Endozoicomonas sp. GU-1: one gene and its partners. The protein of the gene in region 3 interacts with the protein of the main gene of each other region in a pairwise test. Links are inferred from orthologs where the notes say so. Each region holds a gene or a part of one and is shown on either strand. Other genes may lie near its edges. The genes, in order: dnaE, holA and dnaQ.

The links.
Region 1: the proteins of dnaQ (region 3) and dnaE interact in binary tests that used the Escherichia coli proteins (3 or more experiments, as listed by UniProt). The link is inferred for Endozoicomonas sp. GU-1 from one-to-one orthologs.
Region 2: the proteins of dnaQ (region 3) and holA interact in binary tests that used the Escherichia coli proteins (3 or more experiments, as listed by UniProt). The link is inferred for Endozoicomonas sp. GU-1 from one-to-one orthologs.

What each region holds. Positions count from the first base shown.
Region 1 is NZ_CP114771.1:365,162-376,577, forward strand. The notes cover bases 4,546-8,621. They hold dnaE (DNA polymerase III subunit alpha), read left to right. Parts: upstream 4,546-4,911; coding sequence 4,912-8,421; downstream 8,422-8,621. Other genes in these bases: O3276_RS01740 (ankyrin repeat domain-containing protein), read left to right, coding at 4,546-4,694. Outside these bases: O3276_RS01725 (transglutaminase-like domain-containing protein), read left to right, coding at 1-1,505; O3276_RS01730 (hypothetical protein), read left to right, coding at 1,499-2,944; more of O3276_RS01740, read left to right, coding at 3,696-4,545; O3276_RS01750 (hypothetical protein), read left to right, coding at 8,653-9,558; accA (acetyl-CoA carboxylase carboxyl transferase subunit alpha), read left to right, coding at 9,879-10,829; tRNA lysidine(34) synthetase TilS, read left to right, coding at 10,826-11,371; tRNA lysidine(34) synthetase TilS, read left to right, coding at 11,353-11,416. UniProt on the Escherichia coli protein: DNA polymerase III is a complex, multichain enzyme responsible for most of the replicative synthesis in bacteria. This DNA polymerase also exhibits 3' to 5' exonuclease activity. The alpha chain is the DNA polymerase catalytic subunit.
Region 2 is NZ_CP114771.1:5,051,797-5,062,135, reverse strand. The notes cover bases 4,253-7,251. They hold holA (DNA polymerase III subunit delta), read left to right. Parts: upstream 4,253-5,312; coding sequence 5,313-6,191; downstream 6,192-7,251. Other genes in these bases: O3276_RS21125 (hypothetical protein), read left to right, coding at 6,299-6,736; O3276_RS21135 (hypothetical protein), read left to right, coding at 5,141-5,380; O3276_RS21140 (LPS-assembly lipoprotein LptE), read left to right, coding at 4,569-5,144; O3276_RS21145 (protein kinase domain-containing protein), read right to left, coding at 4,253-4,331. Also shown: O3276_RS21160 (hypothetical protein), read right to left, coding at 1-214; O3276_RS21155 (hypothetical protein), read left to right, coding at 501-800; more of O3276_RS21145, read right to left, coding at 3,246-4,252; O3276_RS21115 (DUF3581 family protein), read right to left, coding at 9,056-9,766; O3276_RS21110 (tetratricopeptide repeat protein), read left to right, coding at 10,180-10,339. UniProt on the Escherichia coli protein: Part of the beta sliding clamp loading complex, which hydrolyzes ATP to load the beta clamp onto primed DNA to form the DNA replication pre-initiation complex.
Region 3 is NZ_CP114771.1:834,954-845,176, forward strand. The notes cover bases 1-2,883. They hold dnaQ (DNA polymerase III subunit epsilon), read left to right. Parts: upstream 1-1,026; coding sequence 1,027-1,740; downstream 1,741-2,883. Other genes in these bases: O3276_RS03140 (methyltransferase domain-containing protein), read left to right, coding at 1-567; rnhA (ribonuclease HI), read left to right, coding at 551-991; nudC (NAD(+) diphosphatase), read left to right, coding at 1,793-2,626; O3276_RS03160 (type IV pilin protein), read right to left, coding at 2,788-2,883. Outside these bases: more of O3276_RS03160, read right to left, coding at 2,884-3,183; O3276_RS03165 (pilus assembly protein), read right to left, coding at 3,207-6,545; O3276_RS03170 (pilus assembly PilX N-terminal domain-containing protein), read right to left, coding at 6,615-7,172; O3276_RS03175 (PilW family protein), read right to left, coding at 7,179-7,955; type IV pilus modification protein PilV, read right to left, coding at 8,161-8,688; O3276_RS03185 (GspH/FimT family pseudopilin), read right to left, coding at 8,675-9,208; O3276_RS03190 (SCP2 sterol-binding domain-containing protein), read right to left, coding at 9,453-9,767; protease SohB, read left to right, coding at 9,992-10,223. UniProt on the Escherichia coli protein: DNA polymerase III is a complex, multichain enzyme responsible for most of the replicative synthesis in bacteria. The epsilon subunit contain the editing function and is a proofreading 3'-5' exonuclease.

The DNA of each region.
Region 1 (11,416 bases), 470 kb from region 3 along the record:
AAGCTGACAAACAGATAAGTGCATGGGATGCCAACAAGGTTTTTTTGTGGCCTGCCTTTTGGCAGAAAATTTCACGGATACTATCAAACCCCGTCAGACACTATTCCTGCAGTGGCAGAAAAAGGTCAGATTCTCCCAGTTCCGACGCAGAAGCGATGGCCCATAAACTGACAAAAACTGGTGGACAATATCCTGGTGCTGTTTCAGTAAAATATCCTGGTGCTGTTTCAGTAAATAGTGGCGATACACACAACGCTCCGGGAAAGCCACTCTCTGAAGCAGCTCAATCTGCACCACGGGAAAATGGCAAAACAGAGGCTGCCACTATCTGTGCAAACGATACCCTGCCTCTTGATAATCAGGCAGAACTACCCGCCAAAACGACTCATTATCTGGATGTTGATACCGCTTATGAACACAGAGCGTTACGTCAGTTGGTGATGAGAAAGATTTTTGCCTCTCGTGAAAGTCCCGGGATGTATCGCCTGGAGGTCTTTGATGTGGCTTTGAATAATCAGGGTAATGTTGAACTACGAAGTTTTAGCCCCGGGGCGCACGGTCTTGAGCTGGTGTTTCCCGCCACTCTGCCTGATGGAGAAGTAACCCTGGGCAGAGAGCAGAGTCTGGGTGTTCATTGCCTGCGGGTACACAAGGATAAGTATTTTTACCTGCCAGGTCTGAACCCGGATGAAACTATCCGGGCTTTGCGAATAAAACCGTCTCTGGATTACCGGTTGATAAAAGACAGGTATACAGGCCTTCACATGGTGCTTTTTTCAAATGTCGGGGATGATCAGGAAGTAACAGTTAATTACGTTGTAGAAAAAAGAGTGACAGAAAGTTCGTGTGAAAAAACATCGGTCGACACGTTGGATTTATTGCAGCAATCTGGCGACGCGAGGTTAGACTGCACTGTTTCTGAACCCATGAAATTACAATTAACTGAATTCTTTAACGGCTTCGCAGCAGCTGATATGGCAGAGAATCAAAAGGAACAGATTCGTTGTATTCAGTCGGCAAAGATCCTGAAAGATCGTATTGCTGCAATAGCAGAGTACTGCAAAAATTTTAAGGGCTCAGAGAAATATGAAAGTGGCGAAGGTTTTTTTCGCTTTCTGCTGTGGCGTCAACAGGGCAAGTGTCAACACAGAACGCCCATATTTGTGGCGCTCTGCCGCTATTTTGGAATTCCTGCACGCGCAGTAAGCGGTAATTACCACCTATATCCGGAGTATTCACTGGATGGCGGAATGAGCTGGAAGTCAGAGGATCTCGGAGGCGCTCCTGCACAGGTAAAACGAATCGAACCTGGCTTTCAGCCTTTCCGGCAGGGAAGTGGTTCCAGCACCGAGTCAAGAATATTAAGGCGTTTCTGGAAAGTGCTGATCCAGAGCAACTGCAGCGCCTTGCCAAAGCTTATGGTCGGAGTGTCGAAGATCTGCACAAAGCTCTTGAGGCAGGCTGTGCATTACCAAATAAAACGCCAGGTACCAGCGAGGTGGTAAGAAGGCTATGGGAAGGCAAAGACTTAACCGGTTTTTCTCTGGGAGTCTCAATCCTGGTAAAGAAAGAGACACTGAACTTTGAGGAATATCGGTTGATTGGCAAGGTGCTTTGTAGGCATACCGATACCTACTATAAACCGATGTCTGAGGCGGTGATTCAAATATTGTCCAGCAGTAGTGAAGATCAGGTGACCGGACTGCTCAAGGCGCTCTACTCAAAAACGATTGTTCACAACCGTTCTGGAGATCATGACGATTGGCTGGGTTCAATGGTGGATATACTGACAGAGAGTAATTTAGCCCACCCCCCAGTCATTCATTTTGCCGTTGAAGCATTCAAGGCGGGTTGGCTAAGACCCCCGCAAAGTTACCCTAGCCATATTATTCCAGCTGGTAAGTATCATGACCTGATGGTACGTCTGGAAACTGTCAAGGAATTGAAGGCTCAGACCGTCAGTTACCTGGAACATTGGTATAAAGCATTGCTGACTCCGTTGGGGAATAGCCAGAATTGGCTGAGTCTTTACGATTGGGAACTGAAAGGAAACGATCATTTTTTCGTAACCCAAAGCTTTAATGGGGTTTCGCCATTCCTGGAAGAAAAAATCGACTGTTCGTTTTTACAGTTGTCCTGGACGAACAACCCTGAGGGCATTCCGGACATTGAGCGAATGTTGGTGCGAAAACCCGCTTTTCCACAATTTAACGCCAGTAAGACTGGCATTCGCCCGGTTATTATACTGGGTAAGCCTGAGTGGGCCTACACAGTTATCGCGGATGAAGTAGAAGCCCATTATTCATCAGAACCATGGCAGGTTATGGAAAAAAACTTCAGATTTAATCTGACAAATGATCAATATCACGCTGAAGTTTCTAAAGTATCCGGAAAACATACTAATAAAACTCACAGGACTGTTCGTCTGCCAGCGAAGCGAGAAGGTAGTCGAGATCAAAAAGAGTCTGAAGAGATTAATAAAAAAACCAAGGAAATCTGGGCCAGGTACATGCCAATTATAAATTCCCTCCGTGTGTCTGGTAATGACCGTTCAAGTGTCCCTGAAACTGTCGTTAAACAGGCTATTTACCAGGCATTCATTTATTACCTGTATCATATGACAAAAACCAGGGGCAGTCGTTTAACTTATTGTTTTCTGGAGGCCTATGTCGGACGCAGATATTCCAACAGATATGGTGCCCATGAGGTATCCTCACCGGAAGAGCTGTATGCCATGATGATTAAAACACAGAATAATTCTGCTCTTGAAAGATCTGTTAAGGCCCGTTATCTGAGGCAGGCACACAACTCGGGCAATGCGCTGGTGCTTAAATCTGAGGAATTAACCACCATTGCCAGGGAATTCCTGAATACGGTAAATTTTAAGTCGATTTATGAGTCACTGCTAAATGCTCGGGATCCTGTCGGATTTAAGCGCCCGTAGTGAGGATTGCGAAAAATTGAGGATAAGTAACTGCTCAAAATTTGGTGGAAAGTCCCATTTCAAGACACCCAGATCAAAACTCAGTGAGCTGGATTCAGGTATAATCCTGAACCATGAATCCGTCAAAAACCACATCGCTCCTGTTTTTTCAGCTCGTGCCTTATTCCGTGCTGGATAGCAGCATAGACCATCAGACACAGTGTCATCACCATTAACAAAGCATTCAGCCTGCACAAAGTATTCGAAGTGATCCATCCGGCGATGGCCGTCCCTTGCCCGAATAGCAGGGTTTACCGGTAACCTCAGGCTCAGTTGCACTCTGGCAGCGTTTCGATTGTTTCTGCCACAAGGTAAAAGCCTCCAATGCATCATCCCTGCACAGAAAAACCTTTTTACCCAGTTTTTCCAGATCACGGGCCTCTTTCAGTGACTGCTTCTGCATCTTTCGGGTCAGTGTTTTCTGTTCAACCAGCCTGCACTTTTTGTTGAGAAACAAGAACCATCGTTGTTTAACATCTCCATAGCAGGAAGGCACTTCAGCAGAGTAATAATCTTCATAGCCTTCAACCGGTTCCAATGACATGGCTGGCGCTTTGCCGACCAGCTCCTTAATCTATATAGCCGGGCTGAAAGAGGCAACTGGGAGAATTTTCAGCTGTGTTACTTGAGTTATTTACGCTTCCAGTTGAACTACTTGTTCAATGTCTGATCCAACTCCTGAAATAACATTGACCAGACCAAGGGGGGAGTTATGGAGTCAATTAGCGGGCATTCCGGATTCTTCTACCAGCGATTTGATGGATCTGATTCTGCCATTTCTGAAGTAAACTGTGACAATCCCTACAATGAGCCCACACCGTTGGCGGCTTGCAGGGTCGGCGATCTCAATGTCCTGAAAAGGGAACTGCAAAAGGACCCCGCTGTCGTTTGCAAAGATTACCGCTGCGCAAAAACCGAAGATATGGTTTCCTTGCTGTTTGTTGCAGTTACTGAAAGGCACGTTGATCTGGTCCAGCTGCTGATCAGCAAAAATGCTGATGTTAACTATGTCACTCAAGTTGGTTGGACGCCGCTCAGTTATGCTGCGAAGGAAGGGCATATTGAAGTGGTCCGGATGCTGCTCAATAATGGGGCTGATATTAACCTGGCCTCCTTGGACGGATCCACGCCGATCAGTTATGCAGCGGAAGAAGGGCATGTTGAGGTGGTTCGGCTGCTGATCAACAAAAGGGCTGATGTTAACCTGGCTACTTCAGACGGATTCACGCCGCTCAGTTTTGCAGCGGATAAAGGGTATGTTGAGGTGGTTCAACTGCTGCTCGACCACGAGGCCAAGGTCAATTTGGCGACGAACAAGGGCACTACGCCGCTCTCTTTTGCTGCACAAGAAGGGCATGTTGAGGTGGCCCGGCAACTGATTGAAAAGGGTGCTGATGTTGATCAGGCTACTATAAAAAAGGCCACGCCACTCTATTTTGCTGCCAAGCTGGGTAACAATAAGATGGTTGAACTGTTATTAGCCAATGGTGCAGATCCAAACAAAAAAGCGGAAAGATTTCGACTGTGGTTTTTTCCGATCACCAGGTCACCTCGTGCCGCTGCCCGACGTTATCATGGAAATAAAGAAACGGTGGAAATGATAAGGGCAGCCAAAGCCCTGAAAAAAAGAAACATTGTTCGATCCAGTGAATACTCACCACTGCTTGCTGGTCAATTTCCATCTTTTGGTTCCATTCGACAAGATCTATAGCGCCAGAATAATAAGTGCAGATCAACGACAGCACGCTTTAAAGGAACATTGTTGCCTGAAGGGGCAGGCCTTTGGGTGGCCCGCTGGTCACGCCGGATGCGGTGGTTGAGGACTATGAACGCGGTAGTTGGTTGCAATAAAGCAATATTTTTTATTGGTGTATTTATCAGAGGATTCATTATCATTACCGGATTGCCATTCAGGACTTCCTTCTTCCATGACAGCACGATTTATCCACTTACGGGTGCACACCGAATTTTCCCTCAGCGACGGGCTGGTGCGAATAAAACCGTTGATCAGCGCGATTTCCGGCTCTGGCATACCGGCGGTGGCGGTGACCGACCAGTCCAATCTCTGTGCGCTGGTGAAGTTTTATTCGGGGGCCATGGGCGCAGGCATCAAGCCCATTTGTGGCGCTGACCTCTGGGTGGAAAATCCGGCGGACAAGTATGCACCGTCCCGTCTGGTGTTGCTGTGTATGGATGAGCAGGGTTATCACAATCTGACCGAGCTGATCTCCCGGGCGTTTATGGAAAATCAACACCATGAAAAGGCGCTGGTGAAACGGGAGTGGATCATGGCCCTGTCAGAAGGGCTGATTGCGCTCTCCGGTGCCAGGGAAGGTGAGATTGGCCGGGCACTGTTATCGGGCAAAAAGTCGCTGGCAGGTGAGTTATTGCAGGAGTGGATGGGAGCGTTTCCTGATCGCTTCTACCTGGAACTTCACCGTACCAACCGGGCAGGGGATGAAGAGTGCGTTCATGGTTCCGTGGCTCTGGCGGCAGAGTTCAACTGTCCGGTGGTGGCCACCAATGATGTGATGTTTATGACCCGGGATGATTTCGAAGCCCATGAGTCCAGGGTCTGCATCGGCGAAAGTGTGGTTCTGGATGATCCCCGCCGGGAACATCGCTACAGTGAAGAGCAGTACCTGAAGTCTGAACAGGAGATGGCTGAACTCTTTGCGGATATTCCTGAAGCACTGGCCAACTCCGTTGCCATTGCCCAGCGCTGTTCTATTAATGTCAAACTGGGTGAGTACTTTCTGCCGGAATATCCCGTGCCAGAAGGTAAAACCATGGATCAGTTTTTCCGTGAATTTTCCCATGATGGCCTGACTGAGCGCCTTTCGTTTCTGTTTGATACGTCGGCACCGGACTTTCCGGAAACCGAAAAAATCTACCGGGACCGACTGGACTTTGAGCTGAACACCATTTTGCAGATGGGGTTCCCGGGGTACTTCCTGATCGTTATGGACTTTATCCAGTGGTCTAAAAATAACGATATTCCCGTTGGCCCCGGACGTGGTTCCGGTGCCGGGTCACTGGTGGCCTATGCCCAGAAAATCACCGATCTGGACCCGATCAAATACGACCTGCTGTTTGAGCGATTCCTGAACCCTGAGCGGGTGTCGATGCCCGACTTTGACGTTGACTTCTGCATGGAAGGCCGGGACCGGGTGATTGATTATGTGGCCCGTACCTATGGACGCAATGCGGTTTCCCAGATCATCACCTTCGGTACCATGGCGGCCAAGGCGGTGGTGCGGGATGTGGCCCGGGTTCAGGGTAAGTCCTATGGTCTGGCGGATCGTCTTTCCAAAATGATCCCCTTTGAAATCGGCATGACGCTCGGTAAGGCCTATGAACAGGAGGAAGCCATTCGGGAGTTTCTGGAGTCCGATGAAGAGGCGGCGGAAATCTGGGAGATGGCGCTCAAGCTGGAAGGGGTCACGCGCAATGTCGGTAAGCACGCCGGTGGTGTGGTGATTGCCCCCACCAAGTTGACGGACTTTGCACCGCTTTACTGTGATGAGCACGGTAAAGGGGTGGTCACCCAGTATGACAAGAATGATGTGGAATACGCAGGTCTGGTGAAGTTCGACTTCCTGGGCCTACGCACGCTGACCATTATTGACTGGGCCCTGAAACTGATTAACCCCCGTCGGGCGCAGCGGGGTGAAGAGCCTTTGGCCATTGAAGCCATCGATCTTGAAGATAAAAGCGCCTACGACATGCTGAAGCGGGCGGAAACGACGGCGGTCTTCCAGCTGGAATCCCGTGGGATGAAAGATCTGATCAAACGTCTCCAGCCCGACTGCTTTGAAGATATTATCGCTTTGGTGGCCCTGTTCCGTCCGGGTCCGCTGCAGTCCGGGATGGTGGACAACTTTATTAACCGTAAGCATGGCCGGGAGGAACTCTCGTTCCCGGATGCCCAGTATCAGCACGAGTGGCTTCAGCCTATTTTGCAGCCCACTTACGGCATTATCCTGTATCAGGAACAGGTGATGCAGATTGCCCAGGTGCTGGCCGGTTACACCCTGGGCGGTGCGGATATGCTGCGCCGGGCCATGGGTAAGAAAAAGCCGGAGGAGATGGCCAAGCAGCGGGCGGTGTTTGAAGAGGGCGCTATCAGCCAGGGCGTTGATGGTGAGCTGGCCATGAAGATCTTCGATCTGGTGGAGAAGTTTGCGGGCTATGGCTTTAACAAATCCCACTCGGCGGCCTACGCCCTGGTTTCCTACCAGACGCTGTGGTTGAAGGCTCACTATCCATCGGAATTTATGGCGGCGGTCATGAGCTCCGATATGCAGAATACCGATAAGGTGGTGACCTTTATCGAAGAGTGTCGGGATATGGGCCTGACCGTGCTGCCGCCCAGCGTGAACATTGGCGAATATATGTTCGGTGTAAACGACGATGGGCATATTATCTATGGGCTGGGGGCCATCAAGGGCGTGGGTGAAGGCCCGATTGAGGCGATTGTCCGGGCTCGTAAAGAGGGTGGTCCATTCAAGGACCTGTTTGACTTCTGTGAGCGGGTGGATGCCAAAAGCATCAACAAGCGGGTGCTGGAGGCATTGATCAAATCCGGGGCGCTAGACCTGCTTGGGCCAGTTCCACAAAAGCCGAAACAGTTGAATTTCAACCGTGCCGTGCTGGAAGCGAGCCAGCTTGAGGCGATCAAGGCGGCGGACCAGGCGGCGAAAAGCCTGGATTCTGGTCATATGGATATGTTTGGTGCCCTGGTGCCCGCCGGAGAAGAGGCTGTTTACGACACTTATCTGAAAACCAGCGAATGGACGGACAAGGCTCGTTTGGGTGGCGAGAAGGATACCCTGGGGCTCTATCTGACCGGTCACCCTATTGATGAATACGAAAGTGAAATCCGGCACTTTATCCGCAACCGTATTAAAGACCTGCAGCCTGCCCGGGGCGATAGCCAGAATATTGCCGGGCTGGTGGTGGATATGCGGGTGATGAAAAACAAGAAGGGGGACAAAATGGCGTTTGTTACCCTGGATGACCGCACCGGCCGGATTGAAGTGTCGGTGTTTGCCGATGTGTTTGGGGAGTATCAACACCTGCTCCATAAAGACGCGGTGCTGGTAGTGGAAGGGGAAGTCACCTTTGATGATTATTCCGGTAGCCTGAAAGTCCGCTCGAAAAAAGTGATGAAAGTGGTGGATGCCCGCAGCCATTATGCCCGTCGTCTGGTTCTTGAGGTTTCCCATGAACAGATTGATGGTCATTTTGAACGAAAATTGTCGTCCATGTTGGGTGGGCAGCCGGGTCGGCTGCCGGTCAGGATTGATTACCAACGGGACGATGCCCGTGCCAGCCTGATGCTGGGGGAGCAATGGCTGGTCAGCCCCAGTGATGAATTGGTGCTGGAACTTCGGCAGTGGCTGGGCAAAAATGCTGCTAACGTTGAGTATGCCTGAGCAAGTGCTTGGGAATTGAGGTATGAAACGGAAGCTGTGGGTCTTGTGCAGTTTCCCTTTTTCGATGGAATAGTAAAATCAACTTTCTTAGAACTTTCATTGGCGTATGAGGTCTGACTTTTCGATCAGGTAAACTCACCGGTTTTCCTGGTTGCAGACTGCACCGGGCTTAAGGACTGCCTGAATGCAAATGGTCATGTACTTGGTGAAATTTTTATGAGAGGAATTTTTATGACTCCTGTTAAAGCTTGCTCACCGATGTTGCCGAAAGAAGCCAACCAAGAGGCTACAAAAACAGCCGATCAGGGAAAGTTTAACGATCGCTCCACTACCGTTGTTAGCAGGGCTCCCGCCTCGATAACACAGGATCCTGGTTCCACTTCTGGTGGCAATACGGCTGAATTTCAAAAAAGGACAATTGCCAAAATACGGGCAGAGACGGATATTCTGTCAGCCAAAAATGATCAGCTATGCCCCGATACCATCAAAGAGAAGACAGTCCCGGCTGATCTGATATTTCGGAAAATGGAAAAACCAATAATCGAGAACCCTGAATCAACGCCTGTCCCACCGGTAGCCTACTTCCGGCGTGCAGATGGGACATTGGGCGAGGTGGATTTCACGGAACTCGGAAATACCCTGAAAGAGGTTACCGGTGCGTTTGTTTTCAAAAAATATCATGCCGGTGAATATCATCTGAATTGGGGAAGAAGTTTTTCCGGGTTGTATGACCCTTATTCAATCCATGCGGGTCAACTTGATAATGGCAGGTTTTTCCTTCATGCATTGAAGCCTGAGCTTTGTGATCGGCTATTTACACTGGATACCGCTCGCCAGCAAATCCGTTACCTGGGGGATGATGATTTCACACCCGGGCCCGGGGAGCATGATGACCATTTCTCCCTCTATTGCGGAACCACCTATGGCGAGGCAATGGCAGCTTTTGAGCTGGCTTGCAAGGGCACCGACATAGCCAATTGCATCAGGCCACTGCTGGGATGGTCTGACGCTGTTGGCGCAAAGATGGGGCATCAACCGAAAGTCCCGGGTTTTCAGGCAGAAGCCATGGAAATGCCACAGGTAGTCCCAGACCCATATTGGGAGAAGATGGCGGAGTGGGATATGTCTTTATTCTGATGCGACTGGGCTAACTGCCGCCCTGCCTGTCCCGATGCCCGTTGTAACTTCCGGGCATTGCGGGTCGGCTGGCTACCGGGGGGGGATATTGTGGTCGCAAAATGTACCCACGGTGAAGGTTCCTCCTTTATTGTCCACTACAGGCAGTGGTTCCGGCTTTTCAAAAGGGGACATCCCATTCTCGTATTGCTTTTCTGCAGACTTCCAGGTCGACCAGCTGTTGAACTGTTTACAGGTAATTACGCTTTTTAACTCGACTTTACGGCGGTGTTTACGTATTTTGATCCCTATTTACTCTCCGGCCATGATAAGTGGACTTCATGAACCCGAATTACCTGGACTTTGAACAGCCAATTGCTGAACTGGAAGCCAAGATAGAAGAGCTTAGGCTGGTCAGCAGCGATGCAGAGCTGAATATTACTGAAGAGATTGCCACACTGCAGGATAAGTGCCGCAGTCTGACGGATGCCATTTTCAGCAACCTTTCTTCCTGGCAGGTGGCCCAGCTGGCCCGGCACCCCAGAAGGCCCTACACGCTGGACTATATTCGCCATATTTTCACCGAGTTTGATGAACTCCATGGCGATCGCCATTTTGCTGATGACCCCTCCATTGTGGGTGGCATGGCCCGACTGGATGGTCGACCGGTGATGGTGATTGGTCATCAGAAGGGGCGTGAGATCGAAGAAAAAGTTCGCCGGAATTTCGGTATGCCCAAACCGGAAGGTTACCGTAAAGCCTGTCGGCTGATGGAAATGGCGGAACGTTTCAAGATGCCCATCCTGACCTTTATTGATACACCGGGCGCATACCCCGGTATTGGTGCCGAGGAACGTGGGCAGAGTGAGGCGATTGCCTACAACCTGGCGGTGATGTCCCGCTTGAAAGTGCCTGTGATTTCCACGGTGATCGGTGAGGGTGGTTCCGGTGGTGCCTTGGCCATTGGGGTTTGTGATCATCTGGTGATGATGGGGTATTCAACTTACTCTGTTATTTCCCCTGAGGGTTGTGCCTCCATTCTCTGGAAAAAAGCCGAGTACGCTTCTACCGCCGCAGAGGCCATGGGGGTAACTGCCGGGCGTTTACAGGAGCTGGGCCTGGTGGATACCCTGGTGGCAGAGCCATTGGGTGGTGCACACCGGGATCCTGAAGCAGCGGCTGCCAGTTTGCAAGCAACACTGGTGGATCAGCTGAACATGCTTTCGGCACTGGACAGCGATACCCTGCTGGAAAATCGTTACCAGAAAATCAGGGATTTTGGGGCGCTTTGATTGCGAAAACGATGGCAAAAACCAGCGCAGAGATCACTTCCTGTCACCCGCTCAGCCCTGAGTGGGTGCTTGATCAACTATCTTCAAGCCTGCAGATACCGGTCTCTGAATGTCCTGTAACGGTGGCATTCAGTGGCGGTGTTGACTCCACCGTTTTACTCCATTTGCTGGCCTGCCTGCGTGATCAGGGAGATATCGCTGATGTGTGTGCTGTTCATGTTCATCATGGTTTGAGCCGTTACGCTGATCAGTGGGCTGAGCACTGTCACTCGGTATGTGAACAGTGGCAGATACCGCTGACCATCGCCAGAGTTTCTCTGGAAAATGACGGCTATGGTCTGGAGCAGGCGGCCAGGGATGCGCGATACCAGGTATTTATCAATGCCGTGGAAGAGGGCGGCTGTCTGTTGCAGGGGCATCATCGGGATGATCAGGCAGAGACGGTTCTGCTCAGGTTATTCCGCGGGACCGGTGTTGATGGTGTTCAGGGATTCCCGAACAAAGGTCCCTGGGTAATGGGCTGTTGTTACGGCCCTTACTGAATGTGGCCCGAGCATCCATTGAAGATTATGCCCGGACAAATAACC
Region 2 (10,339 bases), 4.2 Mb from region 3 along the record:
CAAAAAGCCTGTTTTGAACAGTCCGCAGCTCCCAACGCTCCACCAGCCGCACCTGCCTGGAGTTACCCATAGCATCGGTAACATACAGATTCTTTTCTTTGGTCAGTTCAGTACAGCTGACATTGGCTGTTTGGCCGGAATTGGGCAAATCCGGCGGCATGGATGCCGCCGGTTGCGTGGGTACCGCTAATTGCATGGATACAGCTTCTGCCATGGGGCCACCTGCTTAGTCCGAAGCAGAGAATGCACTCTGCCATCATATTGAGATAATTATTATTTTTCCCTATAAATAGTAAGACACTGAAAATCCGGATAAGTTCCGGCATGGTGGGACGGCCAGCCTCCCGGAACCTGGCAACAATCAGCAGGAAATCCCCCCCCGCAAGTAAGTAGTTATCCAAATGGAATCGTATATTTCTGGCTAAGTGGGCAGTTACTATGCAAGGCACAACGTAGGGAGCATAGTCGTAGCTATGTGACCGTAGTTGTAACGCCGCAGAGTGACTGCCCACTTAGTCAGAAAATACGATTTCATTTGGTTAACTACTTATCATTTAACCAAGGGTAAAGAGTGGGTTAAACGCACCACGCACGCGCTGTTCATTGATAAAAAATGTAGTCAGGCAGTCATTAAGTTCCTGACTCTTGGCAAAACCCGCGAAGAACCTAAACTTCCTGATGAAGTGATGGTATTCAAGTTCAGGGAAAAAGTACCTTACCCCAGAAATGAACAAGGAAATCTGACCGCAATGGTCCACAAAAAACTTCGTAAAATACTGATAGAAAAGAAGAAATATTGACATAAATTAAAACAACAACACGCAAGTCAAATAATGACTCCGATTTAATCCACTTGAAGAACCGGACAATGAATAAACCCCACTCTGGAAAATGCCCCTTTATGCACGGTGCGGTAACTGAGAGCGGCAAGTCGAATGTTGACTGGTGGCCAAAAACCCTGAACCTCGACATTCTACATCAGCATGATCAAAAAACTGACCCGATGGAGCCGGAGTTTAACTATCGGGATGCGGTGAAAACTCTCGACTTTGCTGGCCTGAAGCAAGACCTTAAAGATCTGATGACCAACTCCCAGCAGTGGTGGCCTGCCGACTGGGGACACTACGGCGGCCTGATGGTACGTATGTCCTGGCATGCTTCCGGTACTTACCGTATTGCCGATGGCCGTGGCGGTGGCGGTACCGGTAACCAGCGTTTTGCACCACTGAATTCCTGGCCCGATAACGCCAACCTGGACAAAGCCCGTCGTCTATTATGGCCGATCAAGAAAAAGTACGGTAACAAACTGAGCTGGGCTGACCTGCTGGCTTATGCAGGCACTGTCGCTTATGAATCCATGGGGCTGAAGACCTTTGGCTTCGCTTTCGGCCGGGAAGATATCTGGCACCCTGAAAAAGATATCTATTGGGGCTCTGAAAAAGAGTGGCTGAAGCCAAGCACTGAAGAAGGTGGACGCTACTCCGGGATGCGTGACCTGGAAAACCCATTGGCAGCGGTGATGATGGGTCTGATTTACGTCAACCCGGAAGGTGTGGATGGTAATCCTGATCCACTGAAAACCGCCCACGACATGCGCGTCACCTTTTGGCGTATGGCGATGAACGCTGAGGAAACCGTAGCCCTTGCCGCCGGTGGCCATACCGTAGGTAAGTGTCACGGTAACGGTAAGGCAGAACTGCTGGGTGAGGCTCCGGAAGGTGCTGAACTGGAAGATCAGGGCCTTGGCTGGCTCAACAAAACCAGCCGTGGCATTGGCCGCAATACCGTGACTTCCGGTATTGAAGGTGCCTGGACCACCAACCCGACCCAGTGGGATAACGGCTACTTCCACCTGCTGTTCAAATACGACTGGGAACTGAAGAAGAGCCCGGCCGGTGCCTGGCAATATGAGCCCATTAACATTGCCGAAGAAGACAAGCCAGTGGATGTGGAAGACACATCCATCCGCTACAACCCCATCATGACCGATGCGGATATGGCGCTGAAGGTGGATCCGGAATATCGCAAGATCTCCGAACGCTTCCGTGATGACCACGCCTACTTCTCCGATGTGTTGCCCGTGCCTGGTTCAAGCTGACCCACCGGGATATGGGACCACAAACCCGTTACATCGGCCCGGACGCACCACAGGAAGCACTGATCTGGCAAGACCCGGTACCTGCTGGCAAGACCGATTACGATGTGGCTGCGCTCAAGGCCAGAATTGCCGCCAGCGGCCTGAGCAACAGCGATATGATCACTACGGCCTGGGACAGCGCCCGTACGTTCCGTGGCTCCGATAAGCGCGGTGGTGCCAACGGTGCCCGTATCCGTTTCGATTTCCAGAAGGATTGGGAAGGCAACGAACCCAAACGCCTGGACAAAGTACTCTCGGTACTGGAACCGATTGCCGCTGAAACCGGTGCCAGCCTGGCAGACGTGATTGTTCTGGCCGGGAATGTCGCTCTGGAAGCCTCTATCAAGGCCGCTGGCTTTGACGTTAAGGTGCCTTTCGCTGCGGGCCGTGGTGATGCCACGCTGGAGCAGACGGATGTCAAGTCCTTCGAAGTGCTTGAGCCTCTGCACGATGGCTTCCGCAACTGGCTGAAGCGGGATTACGCCGTGGCAGCGGAAGAGATGCTGCTGGACCGTGCTCAATTAATGGGACTCACCGCCCACGAAATGACCGCACTGATCGGCGGTATGCGGGTTCTGGGCACTAACCATGGTGGCAGCAAACACGGGGTCTTCACCGATCGCGAAGGTCAGCTGACCACAGACTTCTTCGTTAACCTGGTGGATATGAACTACACATGGAAACCGACCGCTGATGGTCTCTATGAGATCCGCGATCGCAAGACCGATACCGTGAAGTGGACCGCTACCCGTGTTGACCTGGTATTTGGTTCCAACTCAATTCTGCGAGCTTACGCAGAAGTGTACGCCCAGGATGATAATCAGGAAAAATTCGTTCGTGACTTTGTCGCCGCCTGGACCAAGGTGATGAATGCTGATCGCTTTGACCTGGCTTAATCGCAACACCGGCTAAAACCCGATAAACACGCCGCATTCATTGCGGCGTGTTTGACCCGGATGCCTGGACCATGAGCGTACTGAAAAATATACAGAATGAAGAGCTGGATTATGAATAACCATTCATTCTCCTGGCCATACAAATACTGACCAGGCAATGGCTCTGCTTCATTGATAAGGGATTCTTAAAAAAATATCAACAAAGCACTAGATCAACGCAAGGTGGCAAAGTAAGGGTGAGACAGTGCTTCAGTGGGGGATAACCGGTCCGCAGGGTCCAGTTCCGTTAATGACAAGAATAGGTCAGCAGCTTCCTGACCTTCTTTTTCCAAAAGCTCCTCCCATGTCTGTCTTCTCAATGATTTTATTGCTTTCACAGCCTCATTAAAGGGCATGTCATCACCTACTGGCATTACCGAGTAACCCAGACGCATTTCCGCGAACGTACAACCCAGGGACCAAGAGTCGGCCCTGTCATTCTTCTGATCATCCAGTCTATATAGTTTTTCCGGTGGCTTATACCAGGAGGTTCCACTAAGGACCTGAACACTTCCGCCAAGTGGTTCTGCTAACACGAAATCACAGATTTTTACCTTGCCTTCATCATTAATCAAAATATTTGCAGGCTTTATGTCATGATGCTGATAACCGGCCTGGAATAGCGTACTGACCCCATTAACCACCTGAAAAAAAGCCTCTTTCAGCTCTACACCTTTGAAACGAACACCCTCTTTTAACGACTCACGTAAATCCTTACCTCCGTACTCTAAAAGGGCGTATTTTTTATTTGATCTTCCTCGACTCAGGGCAATGAGGTTGACAATATTCTCTGAGTTCCCGCCTGTTCTTGCGACTGCACGCTGAATTTTTATCAATTGTGCACATTCCAGTCTGCGCTCATCATCATCAGCCACTATTTTAAGGGCAAGGTTCTGACTGGTATACCTGTGAACCATAAGAATCACAACACCAAATTCTCCCGTGCCTAACTTCCTGCTCTTATACAAATCTTTTTGGGGTACGATCGGATAGTTGTACTCTGGATCGATGGTGGCACCTGTAAAAGTAATCGGTGCTGCTGGTTGCAGGTTATCAATCTCAAAGGAGAGCGCGTTTCGTTGCACAAGAGGTGTTGGGGCTTTCCCTGTTAGCGTCTCACCTTTTTTTGGGCTGACGTAAAATTGCCCTGCCACCTTAGCCACAGATTGCCCAGCAAAGTCATCTTTCCTTGGCTTAGGATTTTTTGGTGGATGAGGCTGCAAGGGAGGCCTCATGCCACCTTCAATTTTTCGAGGCATGTCTCTTTGGCTCCAGAATCCAATAAATAAGAACAATATTCTTATTTTTCTTTGTATAAAAAAGCGGCATATCAGTAGCAGGCTTGAATATAAATGTCCTGATTGCCACTGAATTTATGCTGACTTCCATCAGTAAGCGGCCCACAATCGCAATAATTTTCTTTTTTCTGCCTACCGCCGTCATGGTAGAATTACAGGTCGAATTTGGACACTTGAAGCATCATTGCTGGAGCGATCATGACCTACCCCTTTCGTTCAGTGAGCACGCTGACTTTGCTGCTGTTAACCAGCCTGTTAACGGCCTGTGGCTTCCATCTGAGAGGCGCAATGAGTACTGCCAGTGAAGTCAGCCAACTGTCCATCACCGGCAATGATCCTGTCTATATACGCTCCCTCTCCAGAGCCATGGAACGCAGTGGCATCAATATCAGCGAGGTGGCTCCATGGCGCATCAACATCATCCGCGTTGAACGTGACACCGACCAGCAGACCGTTGCCAGTGCCGGCTATTTTGAGCAGAGAATTACCATGCAGGTGGTCTATCAGTTACAAACCGCCTCTGGCCTGCCTCTGGGCGCTCCGGTTCAGTTAACCCGTGAACGCTACATCACCCTGAGCCAGGATGCGCCGAATGCGGCGGAATCCGAACAAGGAGTTATCCTTTCTGAGCTACAGCAGGAGCTGGTTGCCACAACCCTGCGCCGGATTCACAGCCTGTCTGAGGCTGAGCTGTCAGCGGCCGCTGAACAAGCCAGGGCTGCGGCGCAAGCCCAGATGGAAAGCATTGAATCCAACCGGAACCCTCTGCCTTGAAGCTTCGTATTGACCAACTGGGCGCACAGCTTAAGAAACAACTGGTACCTGTCTACATCGTCAGTGGTGATGAACCGCTTCAGGTTGCCCGGTGCTGTGATCAGATCCGCCAATATGCCAGGAACGCAGGGTTTTCCGAGCGCCATGTTTATCATATTGAAAACGGCTTTGACTGGGGGGGACTTTCTCAGCACGGCCAACAGCCTGTCGCTGTTTGCCCAGAAGCAGATTCTTGAACTGCGAATACCCAATGGCAAGCCCGGAGATGCAGGCAGTAAGGCGCTGCTGGAATACCTCAGCCACCCCTCACCGGACAATCTGCTACTGATGATCACGGATCGTCTGGACAATACCCTGCAAAAATCAAAATGGTTCAAGGCGCTGGAACAGGCCGGAGTATTTATTCCCATCTGGCCAATCGAATCCGGACAGCTACCAGGCTGGCTCGCTCAACAGCTTAAAGTGGATGGCTACCGGGCAACCCCGGATGCCCTGAGCCTGATTGCCGAGCGTGTGGAAGGGAATCTTCTGGCGGCATCCCAGGAACTGGAAAAGCTCAAGCTTCTGGCCAGGGACAAAACCATTGATGAAGCAACCGTGCGAGAAGCGGTGTCGGACAGCGCCCGATATGATGTGTTCCAACTGCTGGACAGCGCCCTGGAAGGCAATATCAAACAGTGTGTGCGCATCCTGGGCATTCTGAAAGGTGAGGGCATTGAGCCTCCGATCATTCTCTGGGCTCTGGCCAGGGAGATACGCCTGCTTAGCCATCTGAGCCGACAGCTATCCCGGGGCATGGCAAGGGATCTGGCCATTGAACAATCCGCTAAAGCGCTGGGGTTTGTGCCATTTATGCTCAAGCGCAGGTCATCACTGCTGGAAAAGGCCATTCGCCGGAGCAGCGAGCGAAACCTGCGTCAGATGCTGCTGGATACAGGAAAGATTGATCGTTGTATCAAAGGGTTAGAGAAAGGTAACGCCTGGGATAAACTGCTGACCCTGACCCTGAATCTGGCAGGTTTACCCCCCATTCCGGTCATCAACTGACTCATTCATCAATAACCTGCCCTGAACCCTGTCGGCGAACATGACATGGAACCTAATCTGGTACGAACGGTCTAAAAGTTAAAACAATGTTTAAGGGACTATGCAGTATGAACAGATCTTTTCTTGTTAAAAAGCCATCACTGGACGGCAAATTCTGGTGGGATAACAACAATATTCCCGGCTACCTGATGAATTCGGACATCGAAAAGGCGCTTGCGACCTTTCGCCGGATAAAGGAGTTTCAGTACATTGAGTTCAATCAGGGCAGGCCTACTTATGTGTTTTTGATGGAAGACGTGTGTCCGCATACCCCCTACGATAAGGTAATGGTCTCCATTACTGACCGGGGCGATATGAAATATGTCTTTGTATACAACGACCCCCGGCCAGAAGAGCGGTGGTGGATCGTTTATCAGCCCATTAATGAATCAGGTGTGCCGATTAGCACTGAACGCTGTGTCGGCTGGTTTATTGATGAGTATGCCGCGCTGGAAAAAGCCAGGGATGTCCTTGCCAAACCGGACAGAACCAGCAAAGTTAATTAAAAGACTGCTGGCAAAGCACTATACTTCGCAGCCAATACAACATCACGACACATAGAAGTAGTAGCAGGCCATGGCAAAGTGCTGCCAGCGCTACGAAAAAGAGCCACGCTGATCAACCGGCTGTGTGGCATCCTGCTGATTCTGGTGGCTCTTCGTATTCTGTGTATGTAAGTAGTTAACCAGATGGAATCCTATTTTTCTGACTCAGTGATCAGTCAAAAAGGCTCAAATCCCGAACAGCACCCTTATCGGCACTGGTGACCATACGGGCATAAGCTTTAAGCGCCGTGGAGACCCTTCTTGGCCTGGGCTTAACCGGCTGCCAGGCAGCTTTCCCCCGGGCCTCCATGGCTGCGCGTCTTACGGCCAGCTGGTCTTCGGTCAACTGGACATTAATGCTTCGGTTGGGAATATCTATCCGAATGATATCCCCATTTTCCACCAGACCAATGGCACCACCGGATGCGGCCTCAGGAGAAGCATGACCAATGGAGAGTCCGGAAGTCCCCCCCGGAAAAGCGTCCATCCGTCAGCAGCGCACAGGCCTTACCCAGCCCTTTCGATTTCAGATAACTGGTGGGGTAGAGCATTTCCTGCATACCCGGCCCACCTTTTGGTCCTTCGTAGCGAACAATCACCACCTCTCCCGGCTGCACCCGGTCTTCCAGAATAGCGTTGACCGCGTCCTCCTGACTTTCACAGATATGGGCCGGACCTTCGAAGACCAGGTTATCATCATCAACACCGGAGGTTTTGACGACACAGCCATCGGCGGCAATGTTGCCATAAAGCACTGCAAGCCCCCCCTCAGTACTGAAGGCATGTTCCAGTGAGCGAATACAGCCTGCTGCCCGGTCATCATCCAGTGTCTCCCAGCGATAATCCTGACTGAAGGCTTTTGTCGTACGAATACCGGCAGGACCAGCCTTGAAGAACGTTGTTACCGACTCATCACGGGTTTGGATAATATCCCAACGGGACAGGGCTTGACTGACGGTGGCGCTGTGCACCATGGGAATATCATTGTGCAATAATCCAGCACGATCCAGCTCACCAAGGATACCCATCACCCCACCCGCCCGGTGAACATCTTCCATATGGTATTTCGGGGTGTTGGGTGCCACTTTGCATAACTGGGGAATCCGACGGGATAACTCGTCAATATTACGCATATCGAAAGGTATGCCACCTTCCTGGGCAGCTGCCAGCAGATGCAGGATGGTATTGGTCGATCCACCCATGGCGATGTCCAGACTCATGGCATTTTCAAACGCCTTGAAACTGGCGATGGATCTGGGCAGTACACTCTCATCGTCGTGTTCATAATAACGCCGGGTGATGTCAACAATACGGCGAGCGGCTTCCAGAAACAGCTGCTCACGGTCAGCGTGAGTAGCCAGCATGGAACCATTGCCCGGCAGGGAAAGACCCAGCGCTTCCGTCAGACAATTCATGGAGTTGGCGGTAAACATCCCTGAGCAGGAACCACAGGTTGGACAGGCTGAACGCTCATACTCGGCAACGGTTTCATCATCGGCATCTGAAGCGGCGATCACCATGGCATCAACCAGGTCAAGCCCATGTTGTGACAGTTTGGTTTTACCCGCTTCCATTGGCCCACCTGACACAAAAACCACCGGAATGTTCAGGCGCATGGCCGCCATCAACATGCCCGGGGTGATTTTGTCACAGTTGGAAATACAGACCAGCGCATCGGCTGTGTGGGCATTGACCATATATTCGACGGAGTCAGCGATGATGTCCCGGCTGGGCAGGGAATAGAGCATGCCATCGTGCCCCATGGCGATGCCATCATCCACGGCAATGGTGTTGAACTCTTTCGCCACACCACCATGCTGCTCAATTTCACGGCAAACCAGTTGCCCCATGTCCTGCAAATGAACATGGCCAGGCACAAACTGGGTAAATGAGTTAGCGACAGCAATAATGGGTTTGTTGAAATCCCCATCGTTCATACCTGTTGCCCGCCATAGCGCACGGGCTCCGGCCATATTACGGCCATGGGTGGATGTTCTGGAGCGATAGGCTGGCATGAAACAGTCCCTCTACTAACGGTCAATGGCAAATGGTTTTATTCTTGCTTCTGTCTGTACACGGTAACTTTTTAGAAAGCCAATGCACTCCATTGCTGACGGGGTTTTCATCGCCATCCAATGGCGGCCAGTTAGAATATCAAAATTCAGGCGATTTGTCTGACTATGTGGCAATACCACTGGAAAAACCGGAATCGAATCCACGCTTCAAAGTCATCACAGAAAATAAGACGTAATCATTGAAAAGTGGCCATTAAAAAAACGCTCAGCCGGCAAACTGGTGCTGCCGGGCGCTGTGTTTTTCAATCATGATATCAATGGCTTCCTGGTCATAGGGCCGCAAACCGGAGAGAATCATGGTTTTCTCCCCCATCCCCACCACATCGCCATTTTCACGGTAAACAAAGTTAAGCGTTACCTTACCGCGCTTGCCATTAACGTCCAGAGTCGCGCCTGCTGCTTCCAGATGCGGGTTTACCAGGTCAACACGTGCCATTTTCAGGGTCATACTGTCGTAGATGACCAGCGGTTTGACGGTATTAATCATAACCCCATGGGATTTCATCAGCGGCACAAAGACATTAGGGAAGTTCTCACCGGAGAAAGCCACATAACTGCGCACCAGCTGCTCAATCATCAACGTATCGTGACTGCTGGCTCCGTGACGCTCAATATCCAGATACAGCTTGCCGGAAAGATCATAAATGCTCTTATGTCCTTTATCGTTGGTACAGATTTCCAGCTCAACACCGTCGGTGACCATACCATTGAAAGTGACACGCATATCGCTATACAGGCCTTCACTCAGCAGTATTTTGGCAAATAGCAGATCACCCGGAACGCAGAAGCGGGAGTTATCCACATCATGCAAAGGGTTAAAATCATTGGCAATGCGCTTCGCAAACTGGCTGGCCTGTTCGCGCGTAAAGGAAAAGCGGTTGTCTGCCAGAGAGGTACAGTATTGATCAATAAACATAGTGTTAAAGCTGAATTCCTGCCGCAGTCATCCCTTCAGTCAGACGGCACTCAATGCCGCTGGCTATCGGATGTTCAGTCATTAGTGACAAATACCCATGTAAAACAGCGAATATTCTACCCTGCTCTCGTCCACAGAACAGTAGGGACGGGAAAGCGGCTATTACTCAGAGGCATAAGAGCAATAGCCAGCACCTTACCATAAGTGGTTGACCAACCACTTTTTTTGAATATCAAGCAAGCATTGCGAAGGCCGTAGTTTCAGGAAACACATCTTAAGTGAGTAGCCCTCTGAAGCCTACCAGTAAATCGTAGCTTTTTGTTTAAAGCATCATTACCGAACTTAACGTTATTGCCGTGGTCTAAAAGTATAAAGTTCAACCGCAATTCAACCCTGACGTTAGACCCAAACCGATGGCAAACTCTTATAACCTCTCACCTCATCTACCGTTTGTCCCTCAAACCTCAAACGATCACGGGGCATTTCTGGAAGCATTAGCGTTAACTGAAGCGATAACGACTTTGAAGGCACATCTGCCAAAAGAGGGGCAAACACAGGAACCACTGGATCTAC
Region 3 (10,223 bases):
CAGGTGATGGCTGATCCCCATTACTGGCCAGTGTTACCGGGAAGCCTGGATCTTGTTCTGTTGCAACACACGCTGGAAATTGTGGACAGCCCGCATCGTTTGCTCAGTGAGGCGGCGAATACCATTATACCGGACGGCAAGCTGATAATTATTGGCTTCAACCCTTACAGCATGACCAATATTGCCCGGTGGTGTGTACCAGCTCAGCGTCGTCTTCTCAGGGATGCGCACTTTATTTCGCCGTCACGGTTGAAAGACTGGCTTGCCCTGCTCAATTTCAATGTGGAAAGAATCGTTCATGGTGGCTATGTTCAACCGCTGAAACGTTTCTTTACCGGTTTGCGTGGTGATCTGATTGAACAAAGGCTGGAACAACTTCAGCTGCCGGTCGGTGGTTTTTATATGATGATTGCCACCCGGGAAACCCCCGGGCTGACCCCGGTAAGAAAGGTGTGGTCCGATGTGCGCAGGCGTTTTGTCGGTCAGCCATTGACCCGCCCCAGTGCTGGTAGAAGCAGTTCCGTGAAAGTAAACAAAGACTGGAGTTCTCTTGAGTCAGACAGTTGAAATTTTTACCGATGGTGCCTGTAAAGGAAACCCCGGGCCCGGTGGCTGGGGTGTGTTGCTCCGCTACGGTACTGTAGAGAAAGAGCTCTTTGGCGGTGAACCCGAAACCACCAATAATCGGATGGAGCTTATGGCAGCGATAGAAGGGCTCAAGGCTCTGAAACGGCCCTGCTCAATAATTCTTACTACCGACTCCCAGTATGTCCGTAAAGGCATCACCGAATGGATGACCGGCTGGAAACGGAAAAACTGGAAAACAGCGGCGGGCCAGCCAGTGAAAAATCAGGATCTCTGGCAGCTGCTGGACCAACAGAATCAACGACACGATATCGATTGGCGATGGATCAAAGGCCATGCCGGTCATCGGGAAAATGAAATTGCTGACCGGCTGGCCTGTAAGGGTGCGGAAGCTTTCAAAAAGTAGACAGCCTCCTGGCCAATATTTGAGAACCGTTAACTATGCGACAGATCATTCTTGATACAGAAACCACCGGTATTGACCCTAAACAAGGGCACCGGGTTATTGAAATAGGCTGCGTGGAGATGATTGACCGAAAACTCACCGGTAACCATTACCATGTCTATATCAACCCGCAGCGGGTGGTAGAGCAGGAAGCCATCGAAGTTCACGGCATTACCAATGAGTTTCTGGCCGATAAGCCGGTGTTCAGCACCATTGCTGATGAATTTCTCGAGTTTATCCGTGGAGCTGAGCTGGTTATTCATAATGCAGCGTTTGATGTTGGTTTTATCAACCACGAGTTTTCCCTGTTACGCCGGGGTTTCCCCAATGTAGAAGGCTGTTGTGGTGTGCTTGATACTCTGGCCCTTGCCAGAAAAAAACATCCGGGCCAGAAAAATAACCTGGATGCTTTATGTAAGCGCTACTTCATTGATAACTCTTCCCGAACCCTGCATGGCGCGTTGCTGGACTCTGAGATTCTGGCAGAAGTCTACCTTGCCATGACCGGCGGGCAGACGGCTCTTTCCCTGGGCAGCAATGAGGATGGTGCTGGTGGTTCGGAAGAGGGCAGTACTATCCGGCGACTGGCTGCTGGCAGGCCTGCGCTGCGAGTCATCTCTGTCAGTGATACTGAGTTGAAAAACCATCAAAACAAGTTGGAACAGATTCAAAAACAGTCGGGTAACTGCCTGTGGCTTGCTAACGATTAGTTCATCATTTTAATGTGTCTTCAGGGTATGGAAAGGAATCAAGGAGTTTGCTTTGCCACTGGATCATGATCTTACCGATGTGATGGATGTGAACTATTCACCTTTGCAAGGCCTGCAACCTGAACTGATTGGCCAGTGCTGGCTGGTACTGTTTGAAGGGCAGGTTGTTTTAAATGACGAAAGCACCGGAGAAAACTTCCTCTGGTACAGTCTCGACAAGTTTCAGCTGGCCATCAAGCAACAGGGGATAGTCACCGGCTATCTTCATGGCAAGGCAGCAGGGATTGTTGAACTCTCAAGTCTCACTGTTGAAACAGGTACTATTAGCATCAGGTCCTTACTGTCTGGGTCAGACTCAACGGTTTACAGTTTCCTTAGCCATGGCCTGCAGATCCTGACTTCACGCAGGGAGCATGCCTTTTGTGGCTGTTGTGGTCATCAGATGCAGGAAAAAGTCGGAGAGTGGGCAATGGCTTGTGCCCAATGTGAGCACCATGCCTATCCGAGGATTTCTCCCTGTGTCATTGTCCTGGTGACCCGGGGGGATGAAATGCTTCTGGTTCGACATCATCGCCATGGTAAAGCGTCAACCATGCATACGCTGGTGGCCGGTTTTGTCGAGCCCGGGGAGAGCGCTGAAGAGGCTGTGCATCGTGAGGTACTGGAGGAAACAGGCCTCACGCTGGGCAAACTCCATTACTGTTTCAGTCAGAGCTGGCCTTTTCCCCATTCATTGATGATGGGGTTTCATGGGGAGTACAAAAGTGGTGAACTTGTCCTAGAAGAAAAGGAACTCAGCTTTGGCGGCTGGTTTCATCGGGATAATCCGCCAGAGCTGCCACCGGGATTTACTATAGCCAGAAAGCTGGTGGATTTGTTTGTTTGATATTATCCAATCATATTTAATGACTTTTAAAAATAAACCTGAAATATCTCCAACAAAGTTAATCATCAGGTGAAGCCTGTCGACCAGAAGGATCTCCGAGAATAGCGGGGGTATTTGCCTGACAAGAGTGGGTTTTCAGGCCAATTTCGATTTGTTTATCTTTACCAATTGCCGAACCTGTTACCTAAAGAGTCGAGGACCAGGCCGCCATCAGGTACCTGACCTCCCTGTGGGGTTGCAATCAGCACAAAGCCGTCGGAACAGGCGAAAACATCTCCGTTACCTCCACAGGCAGCACTGATTGAATACCAACCCTCGTCTGATATAAATGGATTGGCTCCCAGGCCAAGATTCCTTAAATCGGCGGTGTATTGATGGTTATCAAGGAAAAACTGCTCCTGTCTTCCGGCAATATCCAGCAATGCTGTCTGTCCTTCGGCACGCCGACCATTCTGGATAGCGTTTTGGTAACTTGGCACAGCAATAGAGGCCAGTATGCCAACAATAACAACGGCGATAATTAGCTCGATAAGCGTAAAGCCTGAGGCTTTTCCCATGTTATTTAACTCCTGATGTATTGCTATTGTTCTATCCAGCCACTGCGATGCATACCGACTTCATTGACAGCACCGCTGTATCCGGTATTCAAATCGATCAGGTTGCTGTCTTTACCAAGGGAGACAATAGTGGCATCACCGGGCATCCCTACAACGGAAAATAAGGAAAACCGGTCATTTATCTCTTTATCATTATCATTGTCTACGTCCCGAATCGCTGAAGCAGTGTGAATGTCCACCACATAAAAGCGACTGGAACCGATACTGGGTGTGCAGATGTTGGCCCCCGGGGCAGAGGAGGGTGCATAGGTGCTATACAGCAACTGTCCGCTGTAAACATCGCCGGTGGTGGTTGTCTTTTCCCCCGAAGCGGCAAGGTTGATATACCAGCCTTTACTACTGTCCAGTATTGACAGGCCACTAGCGGTTTGCTGATCAGTACCCTGCTGGATAAGGTTGCTGCTGGCATCGTACAAGTCGCTATGGGAAATAACGTTGGGTGGTGTTGTGCAGTCATTACAACTGCCAAAGCGGTTATAGAAAATATTGGTATCACGGATAACGTAGTAACGGTCAGTATTTGAAGTGGCCATGGGGTTGGCCCGGTTACCACTGCCCAGTACTACCGCATCATAGGCACGTCCCCGGTAAGTAGTTCTCACCAGCTCCGGTTGGTACATAAAACGACGATCGTCGAAAATATCCGGAGATGGACGTATATCTGTCTCATCTGCCCCAAGCTCTGCAAGCTTGATCATGGACCACAGGGCAGTTTCAACATCGGGAGCATTGGCATCAGGATAAGCCTTACCGATATCGATTCTGAAAACATTGCCACCGGTATCTGCAAAGTAGACCCGGTCTGTAAGGCCATCACCATTACTGTCCATGGGTGCGGGGGATGCCACCACACTCCATTTCAGATCACTGCTTTCGTACTGTATCGGGTTTGCTGTATCAATGGCGTCAGGGGCAGTAAACGATTGGATTAATGACCCTGACGAAGCGTCAACGAAGAACAGGCCCCGGCCATTTTGTGAATATTTCCTGACTTTATGAGAGTCACCCGCTGCATCGATAAAATCTTCACCCTGGCGATCATCATCATTGGTTGAGTCATAACCGGCACCAAAGGCAAGAGCATATTTATAGTTGATTGAGCTGGTCGTTACCTCGCCTTCGGTGGTCGTCACCAACTCCCGATGGCCCGGCAAAATAACAGGTACCGGTGTTGACCAGCTTTGGCCAAGCTCGGTAAATCCGGGCATGGTATGGTCAATCCGCCAAAGCAGGGTAGGAGTGCCATCCGGATTGGAAACGTCAACGGCATAGTAACTGCTGCCACCCCGGCGCATGCCGAAATAGAGGATCATTCGATCACCATCGGTATGCTTGATATTGCCGTCTTTGTTATAGTCAAGGCGGATCACGCTTATCTGGCCATCAAGCCCGTAGGGGTGGCCTGCATCATCGCGGTTTTCATAGAGCTTTGCTGTGATACCGGCGGTTTCTCCGGCAAAGAATGACCAGTTCTCAACCACGTTATTCCCCTGGTCCTCAATAAAATGCAGGACGCCATAGTTGGTGCCAAAAGCCAGTCGTATATCGGGTTTATTTTCACTGTATTCGGTGCCGTCGCCATCAGTGTCACCATAATTCAGAGTTACTGGTCTTGAATGCAGAATATCCCCCAGAACCCAATCCAGCGTATTGCCACTGCTGTCCAGTCCTTTGATCCAGTTAATCAGATCTGTAGCGGTGAAGCTCTCATTACCGCCAAGATTGAAACGGCTCGTATCAATATTATCCAGTGAGCCAATTGACTCCTGATTTTGAGCATTAACCAAATTGGTATAAAACGTCCCCCTTGAGTTTAGAAGGGTTGCCCCTAATCCCCCACTGGCCACATCACTGCCATCATCAACGGTTCCCCAGTACGAACTGCGGCCATCAGCGATCCGGTTGCTGCCATCATCCAGTGCCGCATCACATCGCCGATCAATCACGGTGCCTGGCACGTGATCTTTCAACTCTGTACAGGAGGGACTTGAGCCATCCTTATAGATTTTCAATTTTTTCAGATTGCCTTTCCATCGAGCGGAATCGGTTGGCAGGAACATGGCATAGTAAGCATTATCCAGCGACTCTGTTCGCTTGAATGTATTTACGGCAACTGCTGGAGAAACGAAGGTACTGGTTTGCTGGAGAATTTCCCCCAGGGCACCCTGGAATGCTGAAGCGATATCATTGACTACCACACATCCGGTGTCAGAGTCCGTATTGCTGCCAACGGTTGTATAGCAGACACCGTTTCCTTTATCCGCCGTGTCGTATAACAGTGGCTGATCGGTGGCAAAACCGATGGTGTAGGTAAATGCTTTTTGATTACCGGTGTCAATGTCACCATCAAGTCCGCCAGGGCCCGGGTTAGCAAGATATTCGGCAAGCTTTGGCAGACAATTTTCACTTGTTCCATTGTTGTTATCAGCATAATTATCGCAGCTGGTAATGGGTGTCAGCCCATCGATCAGCAGCCGGGTATCAGACTTGACTGTTGTATTTACGGTAGATTCACTACTCGGCTCCCCATCGGTTACATAGATGATGTACAGGTTTTGGCAGGGTTTAACCACAGGAACATCACCATAATCACTGGTGGTTTTGTATTGGCTTCCCAGAATTTGTTCGACACTGGTATCGCGGCTATTGGTCAGTTGTGCCCGATATAATTCCCGACCCATAAAAAAGTTAAGCACTTCGTAGTAGGCACCACAAAGAGGCGTTCCACCTTCCGGGTTAATAGAATTCAGGTCGTTTAGAATATTGCTGCTATCCGGACTTATTCGATGTCTGATATAGCCCCCCCGGCCTCTATTATCGCCATTCAGAAAAGCAGCCAGGCCAAAGTCAACTTCGGGGTTATTATTGATAAGATCGGTAATTGCGTTAACTGCCAGGTTGATTCGGGTACCAGAAGGTTGGAACTCGGTCTGATTGTACCAGTTAAGGTAATTACCAGGGCAGGTTGCACCAACAACTGTTCCGAAAAAATAAACTGGCGTACATGGGCTACCATCAACTAGTAATTCGTAATTCCAATAAATGGTGTAGCTGTTATTGGACGACCGGTCGCCACCATAAGTAATTGATGGGTTGTAGGGGCGTTTGGGAATGGATGGGGCATTATTGTTCATGCTTCCAGATGAATCCAGCAAGATCATCACCTGGGGCCTGGCATTATTGTTAATATTGGCACCAGTAAACAGTTCCGTATCGTCAGCATGGGCAACAAGTTGACACTGTAAAAGTACAGCGATCACTACCGCAGATTTAACACCTTGTAAAATCACTTTATGCCACATTATACGACCACATTTGTTATTCATGTTAATGCTGAAACCAGAACTTCCTGATACGGTCCCTGACTGTTTCTATGGGCTTGCCGCTGTCACTGTACTGCCAACCTTGACACTCCGGTCCCCGGTTGCTGACCCACCCTGTTCACCCAACATCACTTTATAGGTGTTCATGGCCAGGGAGGTCGCTATGCCTGACTGTGCACTGTTCGTTTGAATCTGGTAAAACTCAACGCTGTACTTACCAACGCCACTGGCATTCTCGCTGCGGGGTAACGTCTGGCTGGAAGCCTGATAGTGAATGCTGGGGCTGGGCGCTGTATTGTTGGTGCCACAGGTATGTGCCACTTGCTGTGCCTGGTCCATGGTATCGTCAGGGTCGTATGGGTTATAGGGAGCCTGGTCCGCCCCACAGATGCCCCGGTCAAAACTGTCCATGCCCATAATCGCAATCTGGTTGAGCGTTGCCTGTGCCTGGTTGAACGTAATCAGCTTTATTTCCGCATTGGCGATCATGCGCGGTGACCGGCTGGACTGGTTAACCAGTGTGACAGCAATAGTGGTCAGCATCATTAGAAACAACAGGGAAACCATCAGAATCATACCGCCCTGTTTTGCTTTGAACTGTGTCATCCCCGGTCACCGATAGGTCTGGTTGTAGAGAAAGATGGTGGTACTGGCTAAACGACGATTGCGGTTATCGCCATTGGGCTGAACAGTAATGTCGCCCATCTGGTAGGTGCGAAAATCTTCAAAGCCATTGATTTGATCGGTAGTGGCCAGCAGGTAAAGTTTGATGCTTTGTACGTCATTCCATTGTTGTTCTGTCCAGTTATTAGTGTTGGCTGGTGTTCCCTGATAGCGGTTTACCTGACCATCGCCATTATCATCAATGCCCAGAAATACCCGCATGGCTTCGATATTGTTGGCCAGTGTGGTTTCAACCAGGGCGTCATTGACAAGACGGGTCAGCCTCAGCTGATTATCCCGAAGATAAAACAGGCTGAACTGATATTCCCGAATCTCCTGGTCAGCGGAAATTAATGGCGCATTGGCAGAACGGAAAAGGTGGCCTTCCTGAGTATTGGCGACCAGGTAGTTAGTGTCTGCCACTGGATTGGTCACCACTTCGCCAATTGCTCCCCGGAACAGCAGCCAGTCAGAAGGCAGGCCATCATTGGCGGTATAATCTCCGGGCTGCCCGGCAGCGCAGCCGAAAATATCGTTACTGGCCCGTCCGGCCATAAATGCGGGGGAAGGGGTCAGGGCTGCAGCGATGCCAGTGCAATCATCGCTAACCGCCAGGCCATTTTGATTGATGCTCTCTGGCGGCAAGCCATTGATATAACCTGCAGAGCGAAGGTCGCGGGAGATGATGGCCAGTGCTGTGCGGGCATTATCATTGAGAGTAATCATGGCACTGCTGTCACGCTGGGCGGTAAAGGTGTTGAGATAGAGAACGGCCACACCAGCCAGCAGAAATAGCGAAAGGGTGACAGCGACCATCAGTTCAACCAGGGTAAACCCCTGTTGTCTTTATCACTGGCAATGGCCCGCGGGTTTTTTATCATGACTTTGCTCACATCCATGTACTGCACCTAACCGATGGTGGTTTGTATCATCATGACCCGACGAAGATCATTATCCACTGTGGAGCGATAGCCTGCATCTGCGTCTCCGCAGGTAACCGCTGCCCTGGTATCGGGGCGGGTAAATTTCCCCGCCAGACAATCGTCAGGGTCACGTCGGTATTATTGATGTTGATGCATGCTCTTGGTGAAATGAGACCACCCGCGCCTGTGTTTGCAGCAGTTTGCACCTCATTACCAAAGAGAGCCGCCCCCCATTGCCAGAGGTCAAAGGCGGCTGTTTGCGCGGGTGTACAGTTAGAATTCGCCCCGTCGCACAGGGTTGCTGGCAGGGCTGGTGCGGCAGCAATATCGCCGTTGTAGCTGGCCAGCCCGGAATTATTGGCATTAATACGGGCTAACAGATCCTCAGCCAGTTGTAAGGCAATGGATCGTTGTTGTACTTCAACGATATTCTTTCGGGACTCAACCACCAGACCGGCAATGCCTAACAATCCCACTGATATGATGATCATGGCCACCAGCACTTCAATCATGGTAAAGCCGTTATTTCTGTTCATCACTTGTTTCCTGGGCATTGCCGGTATCTGTCTCAAGCTGTTCCTGAACCTTTCCAGTTATCAATAGTGATGTAGCGCCACCACCATCAATACTCAATGTTGCAGTATGAGAAGCTTTGGCATCATTGATAACAACATTGGCTCCGGTGAAAAGCCCCCGTGCATCAAAACTGAACTGTGCGGCAGTCGAATTGATTGCGGTACCGGAAAGGGGAGGGAGTTGCAGTATGGTGGCACCATTGGCGGTCACCCTGCCATTGTTGCCTGCCCAGCCATTATCCGGTGAGATAATAACATCAGTACCACGGGTGATCGCTTCTGAGCGAGCAAATGCCAGGATACTCTGTATCTCTTCGGCGTGGCTGCGGACTCGGTTATTGGCAATACTCTCGGTAAGGGAGGGGTAGGCAATAGACGACAGAATACTTAGAACGGTCAGGGTGATGATCAATTCTACCAAAGTAAAGCCAGCAGAATTTTCAGGTATGAACTCTCTTATCTTTTCATCCATTTTTTTCATCGATGGTGCTGATGGCGTTATTGTTATTATTAAAAGTCAGTGATTGTATATCTTTTCTCACCTGATTTCTCACGTCATTCGAGATAAGCGGTAGCTATTTTTGGATAAATGGCAATGAATTTCCCGATATGAGAGGGTTTCGACAATAAAAAAAGCCAGCTCTGAAGTTATCCAGGGCTGGCTTTTTGGGATGATCTATCAGGGGACAGCTTTTTTTCACAAACAGTTAACAGATAGTCGTCTATTAGTTAGGGAAATAGGCACCAAGCTTGGTAGCCAGCATCATGTTTCCTTCAGCACGCAACTTACCCATCATAAATGCCTGCATGCCATCAATTTCTCCGGACATCACACCAGACATGGTTTCACTGTCCATAATCAGTGTTACGCTTGGGTCGTCATGGGTGCCAGCAACGATATCCAGAGCCCCATCTTTAATGATCAGGTGGTAGGCATCAGCATCTTCGATATCAAACTGGAAAATCTCATCGACGCCTGCAGCTGCATCGGTATTAAAGCGGCTTTTCATGGACTCAATGATTTCGGCAGGAGTGCTCATATTTTCTTTATCCTTCTTCTTAACATTAAGCATTTCTGGTTAGACAAAACCGATGTTATGAGTATTTACCGAATGTGTCAATGAAATTCAAACGCTTGTATGAATCTCTGACAGTAACAATTTCCGGCACCCATCACTTTTTTATAGTCCCCGCCAATGATAAATCAGTTATCATATAGGCCATTTTGATATTGGAACTCACAAGCCTTTCTAAGGAGGTCCCTTTGGAGTATCTGGCAGACTTTATTTTGTTTTTGGCCAAAACGTTTACCCTGATTGGTGGTGTGGTGATTTTAGTGGCTCTGGTGACAGCTATAAGCCAGAAAGCCAGAAAAATGCACAAGGGACATCTTGAGATTACTCGTCTTAATGAACACTACGAGCACCTTCAGGCGGATTTGAAACATGCCTTGCTGGATAAGGCTGAGCTGAAAAAAGAAGCCAAAGAGCAGAAGG